DNA from 2 places in the Cobetia sp. cqz5-12 genome. Region 2 is predicted to be linked to the other one. Evidence: predicted binding sites of a transcription regulator. Region 2 holds the regulator's gene; the other holds the start of a gene.
What was found. The regulator LexA, encoded in region 2, represses DNA repair genes until DNA is damaged. The targets are predictions, from matches to a motif close to TACTGTNTANNTANACAGTA.
Positions count from the first base shown of each region.

Region 1: dinB (DNA polymerase IV) is a predicted target of LexA. The motif match lies at 1,399-1,418, and genes of this name have one in related genera.

Region 1 is NZ_CP044522.1:2,868,146-2,871,556, forward strand. Features, by position in the region: gene F8A90_RS11960 (Na+/H+ antiporter family protein) at 1-1,270, shown strand, start outside; gene dinB (DNA polymerase IV) at 1,437-2,495, shown strand; gene purU (formyltetrahydrofolate deformylase) at 2,611-3,411, opposite strand, start outside.
Region 2 is NZ_CP044522.1:986,076-989,486, reverse strand. Features, by position in the region: gene F8A90_RS04240 (L,D-transpeptidase) at 1-98, opposite strand, end outside; gene F8A90_RS04235 (TetR/AcrR family transcriptional regulator) at 98-775, opposite strand; gene lexA (transcriptional repressor LexA) at 1,319-1,948, shown strand; gene F8A90_RS04225 (hypothetical protein) at 2,052-2,291, opposite strand; gene F8A90_RS04220 (DUF6586 family protein) at 2,544-3,023, opposite strand; gene topA (type I DNA topoisomerase) at 3,023-3,411, opposite strand, start outside.

The sequences.
Region 1 (3,411 bases), 1.9 Mb from region 2:
CGCCGGCGCCTTGGTCGGCGGTCTGTTCAGCGGCCTGTCTCTGACTGATACGCTCGGCGCCTTCAATGACGGTGTCGGCGGCGGCGCCAAGGTCGCGCTGGCCTACGCCACCCTCGGTGCCTTCGCCGTCGCCCTGTCTCGCTCCGGTTTGCCGGACCTGCTCGCCGCACGCCTGATCGGCCTGCTCAATGGCGAAAGCACACCGCGCCGCCAGACGGCCATCAAGTACGGCCTGCTGGGCAGCGTGACCCTGGTCGCGATTTCCTCCCAGAACCTGATTCCGGTCCACATCGCCTTCATCCCGATCCTGATTCCGCCGCTGTTGGTCGCCATGAACCGCCTGCGCCTGGATCGTCGCGCCGTGGCCTGTGCACTGACCTTCGGCCTGACCGCGCCCTACATGCTGCTGCCGGTCGGTTTCGGCTCCATCTTCCTCAACGACATCCTGCTGGCCAACATCAATGATGCCGGCCAGTCGCTCGGTCTGGACGTGACCCGTGGCATGGTGCCGATGGCGATGGCGATTCCGGTCGGCGGCATGTTCCTCGGCCTGCTGACGGCGCTGTTCGTCTCCTACCGCAAGCCGCGTGACTACGCGACCCGCGAGATCAAGTCCAGCAACGTGCCGCACCACACGCCCATGCACACGCCGTCCAAGAGCGGCCTGATCATGGCAGGCGTCGCCATCATCGCCGCCCTCGGCATTCAGCTGTATTCCGGCTCCATGATTCTCGGCGGCCTGGTCGGCTTCGCCATCCTCTCGCTGGGTGGCCTGTTCAAGTGGAACGAAGCGGATGACCTCTTCACCTCCGGCATGCGCATGATGGCACTGATCGGCTTCATCATGATCTCGGCGGCTGGTTTCGCTTCCGTGATGAAGGCCACCGGCGACATCCAGACCCTGGTCGACGCCTCCTTCCATATCATCGGTGACAACAAGCCGCTGGCCGCACTGGTCATGCTGATGGTCGGCCTGTTCATCACTCTGGGCATCGGCTCCAGCTTCTCGACCATTCCGATCATTGCCGCCATCTACGTGCCGCTGGCGCTGCAATTCGGCTTCTCGCCGCTGGCCACCGTCGCGCTGATCGGCACCGCCGCCGCGCTGGGAGATGCCGGCTCACCGGCCTCTGATTCGACCCTCGGCCCGACTTCCGGCCTGAATGTCGATCAGCAGCACGACCATATCTGGGACAGCGTGGTGCCGACCTTCATCCACTACAACATCCCGCTGATCGTATTCGGCTGGGTGGCCGCGATGACGCTGTAACCCCCCCTGAGCAAAAGCCTCGCGCCCAAGCGAGATGCCAGACGTGCCAACGCCCGACAGCGAGGACCTTCCTCACTGTCGGGCGTTGTCGTTATTGAGCCTGCTCAGGCCCAATAAATGGGCACAGTTACTGGACAGCCATCCAGTCTTTTAGCATGATGCGCGCATGCGCAAGATCCTCCACGCCGACTGCGATTGCTTCTATGCCGCCGTCGAGATGCTCCGCCATCCCGAGTGGCGCGACGTGCCCATCGCCATCGGCGGCCGTACCGAGCAACGCGGTGTCATCGCCACCTGCAACTATCCCGCGCGTGCCTTCGGCGTACGCTCGGCGATGTCGACTGCCCGCGCGCTGCGCCTTTGCCCACAGCTGATTCTGGTGCCACCGGACTTCGAGCGCTACCGCGCCGTCTCCGCCGAGATCCAGGCACTCTTCCATGAACTGACGCCCTTGGTGGAGCCCCTCTCGCTGGATGAAGCCTATCTGGATGTCAGCGCCGTGACTGACTTTCAGGGCAGCGCCACCTGGATGGCGCGCTGGCTGAAGGAGGAGGCGCTCAAGCGCACCGGCATCACACTCTCCCTTGGCGTGGCCGCCAACAAGTTTCTGGCCAAGATCGCCAGTGACTGGGAAAAGCCCGACGGCCTGACGGTGATCACGCCCGAGACCAGCGACGCCTTCATCCGCCAGCTGCCGGTAGGCAAGCTGCACGGGGTCGGCCCGGCGACGCTGGCGCGCCTGACACGCCTGGGCATCACCACCTGCGAGGACATGCGTGGCACGCCGTTGACGACACTGGCCGAACACTTCGGCAAGTTCGGCACCCGCCTGCACGAACTGGCGCACGGCATCGATGAGCGACCGGTACGTGTCGAACGCGAGCGCAAGTCGATCAGTGTCGAACACACCTTCGATCACGACCTGCCTGACCTGCCGGCTTGTCTCGAGCGCCTGCCTACCCTGCTCGAACGCCTGACCAGCCGACACGCCCGCCATGACCAGCCGGTGCTGGCCAAACAGTTCGTCAAGATCCGCTTCAACAACTTCGAGAGCACCACGCTGGAAAGCCTGCTCCCCGCCTCGACCACCACGCTGCCAAGCGCCAACAGCTTCGCCCTTTTGATGGAGCAAGCCTGGCAACGCGGCCACCGCCCTGTCCGCCTGCTGGGTGTCGGCGTGCGCCTCAAGGCCCGCGAGGACGCCCAGCAGCTGGGATTGTTCTAGCTCGCACCAGTCGCTCCCCCATCCCAAAACAACAAAGCCGGCACCTGAAACAGGTACCGGCTTCTTCGTCATGACCTCAGGTCGATGACAGACTCATGCGTTGAGCAAGCGAGGCTCAGGCGAAGACGATGGTCTTGTTGCCGTGGATCAGCACGCGATCCTGCAGGTGCCAACGCAGCCCGCGCGCCAGCACTTTCTGCTCGACATCCCGGCCGATGCGCACCAGTTCCTCGGCGGTATGGCAGTGAGTGACGCGATGGATGTCCTGCTCGATGATCGGGCCGGCATCCAGCTCTTCGGTCACATAATGGCAGGTCGCCCCGATCAGCTTGACCCCACGTCCGAAGGCCTGGTGATACGGCTTGGCGCCTACGAAGGAAGGCAGGAAGCTGTGATGGATATTGATCAGGCGACCGGCATAGCGCTCACATAGGCTCGGCGGAATAATCTGCATGTAGCGCGCCAGCACGATGCAATCGGCCCGGGATTCTTCCACCAGACGCTCGACCTCGGCAAAGGCCGGGGCCTTGTCATTCTTGTCGACCGGCACGTGATGGAACGGAATGCCGTGCCATTCCACCAGCGAGCGCATGTCATCGTGGTTGGAAATGACGCAGGGGATCTCGCAATCCAGATCACCGGACTGCCAGCGATGCAGCAGGTCCACCAGGCAATGGGAGTCTTTGGAAACCATCAACACGACACGCTTCTTGGCAGCGGTGTCATGCACGCGCCACTGCATGCCGAACTCTTCGCCGATCGGGGCGAAGCGCTTGCCGAGCTCATCGGCGCTCAGGCCGATGGTTTCGGGGTTGATCTCATAGCGCATGAAGAAACGACCGGCGCCAAGATCAGAATGCTGATTGGCTTCGGTGATCCACCCGCCCTGCTCGGCGATGAAAGTGGAAACTCGGGC
Region 2 (3,411 bases):
CCGGCCGCGGGGGGCGGCGCATCACGACTGCCACTCGGCGCGTCATTGCGTATCTCGAGGCTCTGGCGTGAGAGATCCACCGCGACCCAGCAGGCCATCAGCTGGCCGCCTGGGTGACCGCCTCACCATCCCCGAGCGAGGCCGGCAACGGCGCTGCCATCGCCGCGACCACCACCGGCCGCATGTGCTGAATCAGCTCACGCACCGTGGTGTGATGGCCGTATTCGGCCTCCTCGATATCGCGCAGTGCATCCAGGCCCGAGAAGGTGAAGATCACGCTGCCGAGCATGAAGTGCAGGCGCCAGAAGCGCTCGTTGTCCGGCAGATCAGGCGTCGCCAGCTTCAGAAGCTCGGCGAAGCGGCTGAAGACCGTGCCGTAATGCTCGCGGATATAGCGCCGCATGTGGCCCTGCCCCTGGGTATAGGCCAGCCCAAGCAGGCGCATGAAGGTACGCAGGCTGTTGCGCTCGGCCGGCACCTCCAGCACGGTGCGCGCCATCACCTCCAGCAGGACCTCCAGCGGCACCTGACGCCCGGCGTATTGCTGCTCGACGCTGTCGAGTGCCGCGTGGAAACGCTCACTGAACGGATCGAGATAGCGCGCGAAGACCGCCTGGATCAGCGATTTCTTGGAGCCGAAGTGGTAGTTCACCGCCGCCAGATTGACCTTGGCCTTGCTGGTGATGTTGCGCAGTGAGGTCTCGGCGAAGCCGCGCTCGGCGAACAGCACCTCGGCAGTATCGAGGATGCGGGTAACGGTATCGGTCTGGGCCATGGGCGGAACCCTTGTCAGGTAGAAAAGGACTGGAGTCGTAGGTCACGGCGCAAGCCCCGCACGGCGACTCTCTCATGAGGTGGTGCTGGTTCACGGCAAGGCCGCGTACGATCAAGGCATGTTCGAACACGGCCCGCTCGAGCACGGCATGTTTGATCATGCCTCGACCGGCCACCGCCATCGACGAACATTCGTTTGAAACACTTTGATTCTAGCGCGCCATGCCATGACTGACAATTCTCTCGCGTTTCAAACGCCAGAGGTTTAGCCAAGACTGATATTCGCTGAACGCTGACCGTGGCGATCCAAGGACTCGCAATATCCGTCCCTCCCAGACAGCCCGCCTGACCTCATCAGCAGAGCCTTTGACATCGGGCAAGCAAGGTCACCAGACAGCGATCTCTCGACGACTACCTGCCCTTTGAGGCCACCACGCAAGCCACGATGCCTTGCATGACCGCCATGACTGGATACAATGACAGTTGTATGGATGCACACCCCGTGCCGTCAGCTCAAGATGCCGCCCAGGCCAAAGGCAATGCCATGACCCAGCCGCTTACTCCGCGCCAGCAGGATGTCTTCGACTTCATCATCAAGACCATCAAGTCCTCTGGCTACCCGCCGACGCGGGCCGAAATCGCCCAGGCGCTGGGCTTCCGCTCGCCGAATGCCGCCGAGGAGCATCTGCGCGCCCTCAAGCGCAAGGGCGCCATCGAGATGGTGCCGGGCACCTCACGCGGCATTCGCGTGCCGTCGCTGGCTGACGTCGACGACAGCGCCAACGATGGCCTGCCGGTGATCGGGGAAGTGGCTGCCGGCAGCCCGATTCTTGCCAGCGAGCATATCGACCGCCACTGTCCGCTGCCGAGTGACTACTTCTCGCCGGCTGCCGACTACCTGCTGCGTGTGCGCGGCGTGTCGATGAAGGATGTGGGGATTCTGGAAGGCGACCTGCTGGCCGTACACCGCACCACCAGCGTGCGTGACGGCCAGATCGTGGTGGCCCGCCTGGGGGATGAAGTCACCGTCAAGCGCTTCCGCCGTGACGGGCACTACGTATGGCTGGAAGCCGAAAACGAGGACTTCTCGCCGATCAAGGTCGACCTGCGCACGGACAGTCTGGAGATCGAGGGTCTCGGGGTGGGCGTCATCCGCGATGGTGGCCTGCACTGAGGCCTTGACCAGCAGCGCTTTGCCCAGCAGAAAAGCCGCACGCATCGCACAAAAAAACCCGCCTCGAGGCGGGTTTTTTTGTGCGCGAAGCATGAGCGATGAATCAGTGCACGATGCCTTCTGACTGCTCGTCCTCGTCTTCTTCGCCATCCCAGAGGCGAGTCCGGGTGATGGCGTGGTCGATCATCTCACGCGCGACCTCGAAACGATTGTCACGCAGCAGATCAGCGGCCTCGTCCGAAATGCGAATGCTGAGCAGCGGCTCACCTTCGCTTTCCGCGGCGCGCAGAATCACTTCACCATCTTCCATTTGCACAATTTCAAGTACGGCGGGATCGGACACGTCATTCCTCCTGCACGGCATCTCGCGAGATACCGGCGTCGTTGTAATCGTCAGCGCGACGGCTGGCAAGCCCGGCACCGCGCTGCCATCAGCGACGCAGAAAAAAGTACGACCACAGCCAGAGCCATGGTCGTACCGGAGAATGCAGGGCTTGCCACAATGCGATCAGTCTAGCACCCGTGAAGGCGAAACGTCACCCGATTGCCATCCGCCAGTCATCACCAGCGTGCAGCACCAGATCAACGCCTGAACCTACCACTCGACACTCGACTCGCGCAGCTGCGGCAGCAGCGCCTTGAATGCCGTGATGGCAGCGCTGAGCCGCTCGGCCAGCGAGGCGTTCGAAGCTGCCGCGATGATCAGGCCATCACCACGCGAGCGCGATTCCTCGCGGCGAGCGGCACCGTCCTCTTCATGCAGGCGGGTCACATCCGCGACCAGCTCAGACAACCAGCTGTCGGGACGCTCCAGCAGGCTGCGCAGCTGCTCGACCTCGGCAATGGGCGTCGGCGGGGTGGAAAGGCGCTCACGCCAGCCACCCTGCGGCCAGCGCGCTGTCACGGCACACTCTTCCAGCAATGACGCCAGCGCAAGCTCCAGTAGGGCGAGCGCGCCCTCCTCACCGGCCATGCGTCGTGCCACGGCATGCTCATCGTCGCCAGAGGCTGCTGACTGGGCCAGCAGCAACTCGGCCTGATACAGCAGCTGATTGGTACGGGCACGCTGGCTCATCAGCTCTTGGCTCCCTTGCGCTTGTCCTCGACGACCCAGCGGCCGTTGTCATAGGTCGCCTTCCAACCGGTCGCCTTGCCTTCCTCATCGGTCATGACGTATTGAGCCTTGACCTTGCGCGAGAAGCGAATCTGCGCCGGACGTCCGTCCGGGTCCTGATCCGGGGCATCAAGAATGAAGTGATACTTCTCCGGCAGCTCGTCGGCATGCGCCTTGAGCTCCTTGACCAGCGGCGGACGCGTCTCGCGATTCTTCGGGAACTGACTGGCCGCCAGGAACAGGCCACTGGCGCCATCGCGCAGTACGTAGTGGTCCTCGACCTTGACGCAGGCAAGTTCCGGCATCGGAATCGGGTCCATCTTCGGCGGCGCTACCTCACCGGACTTGA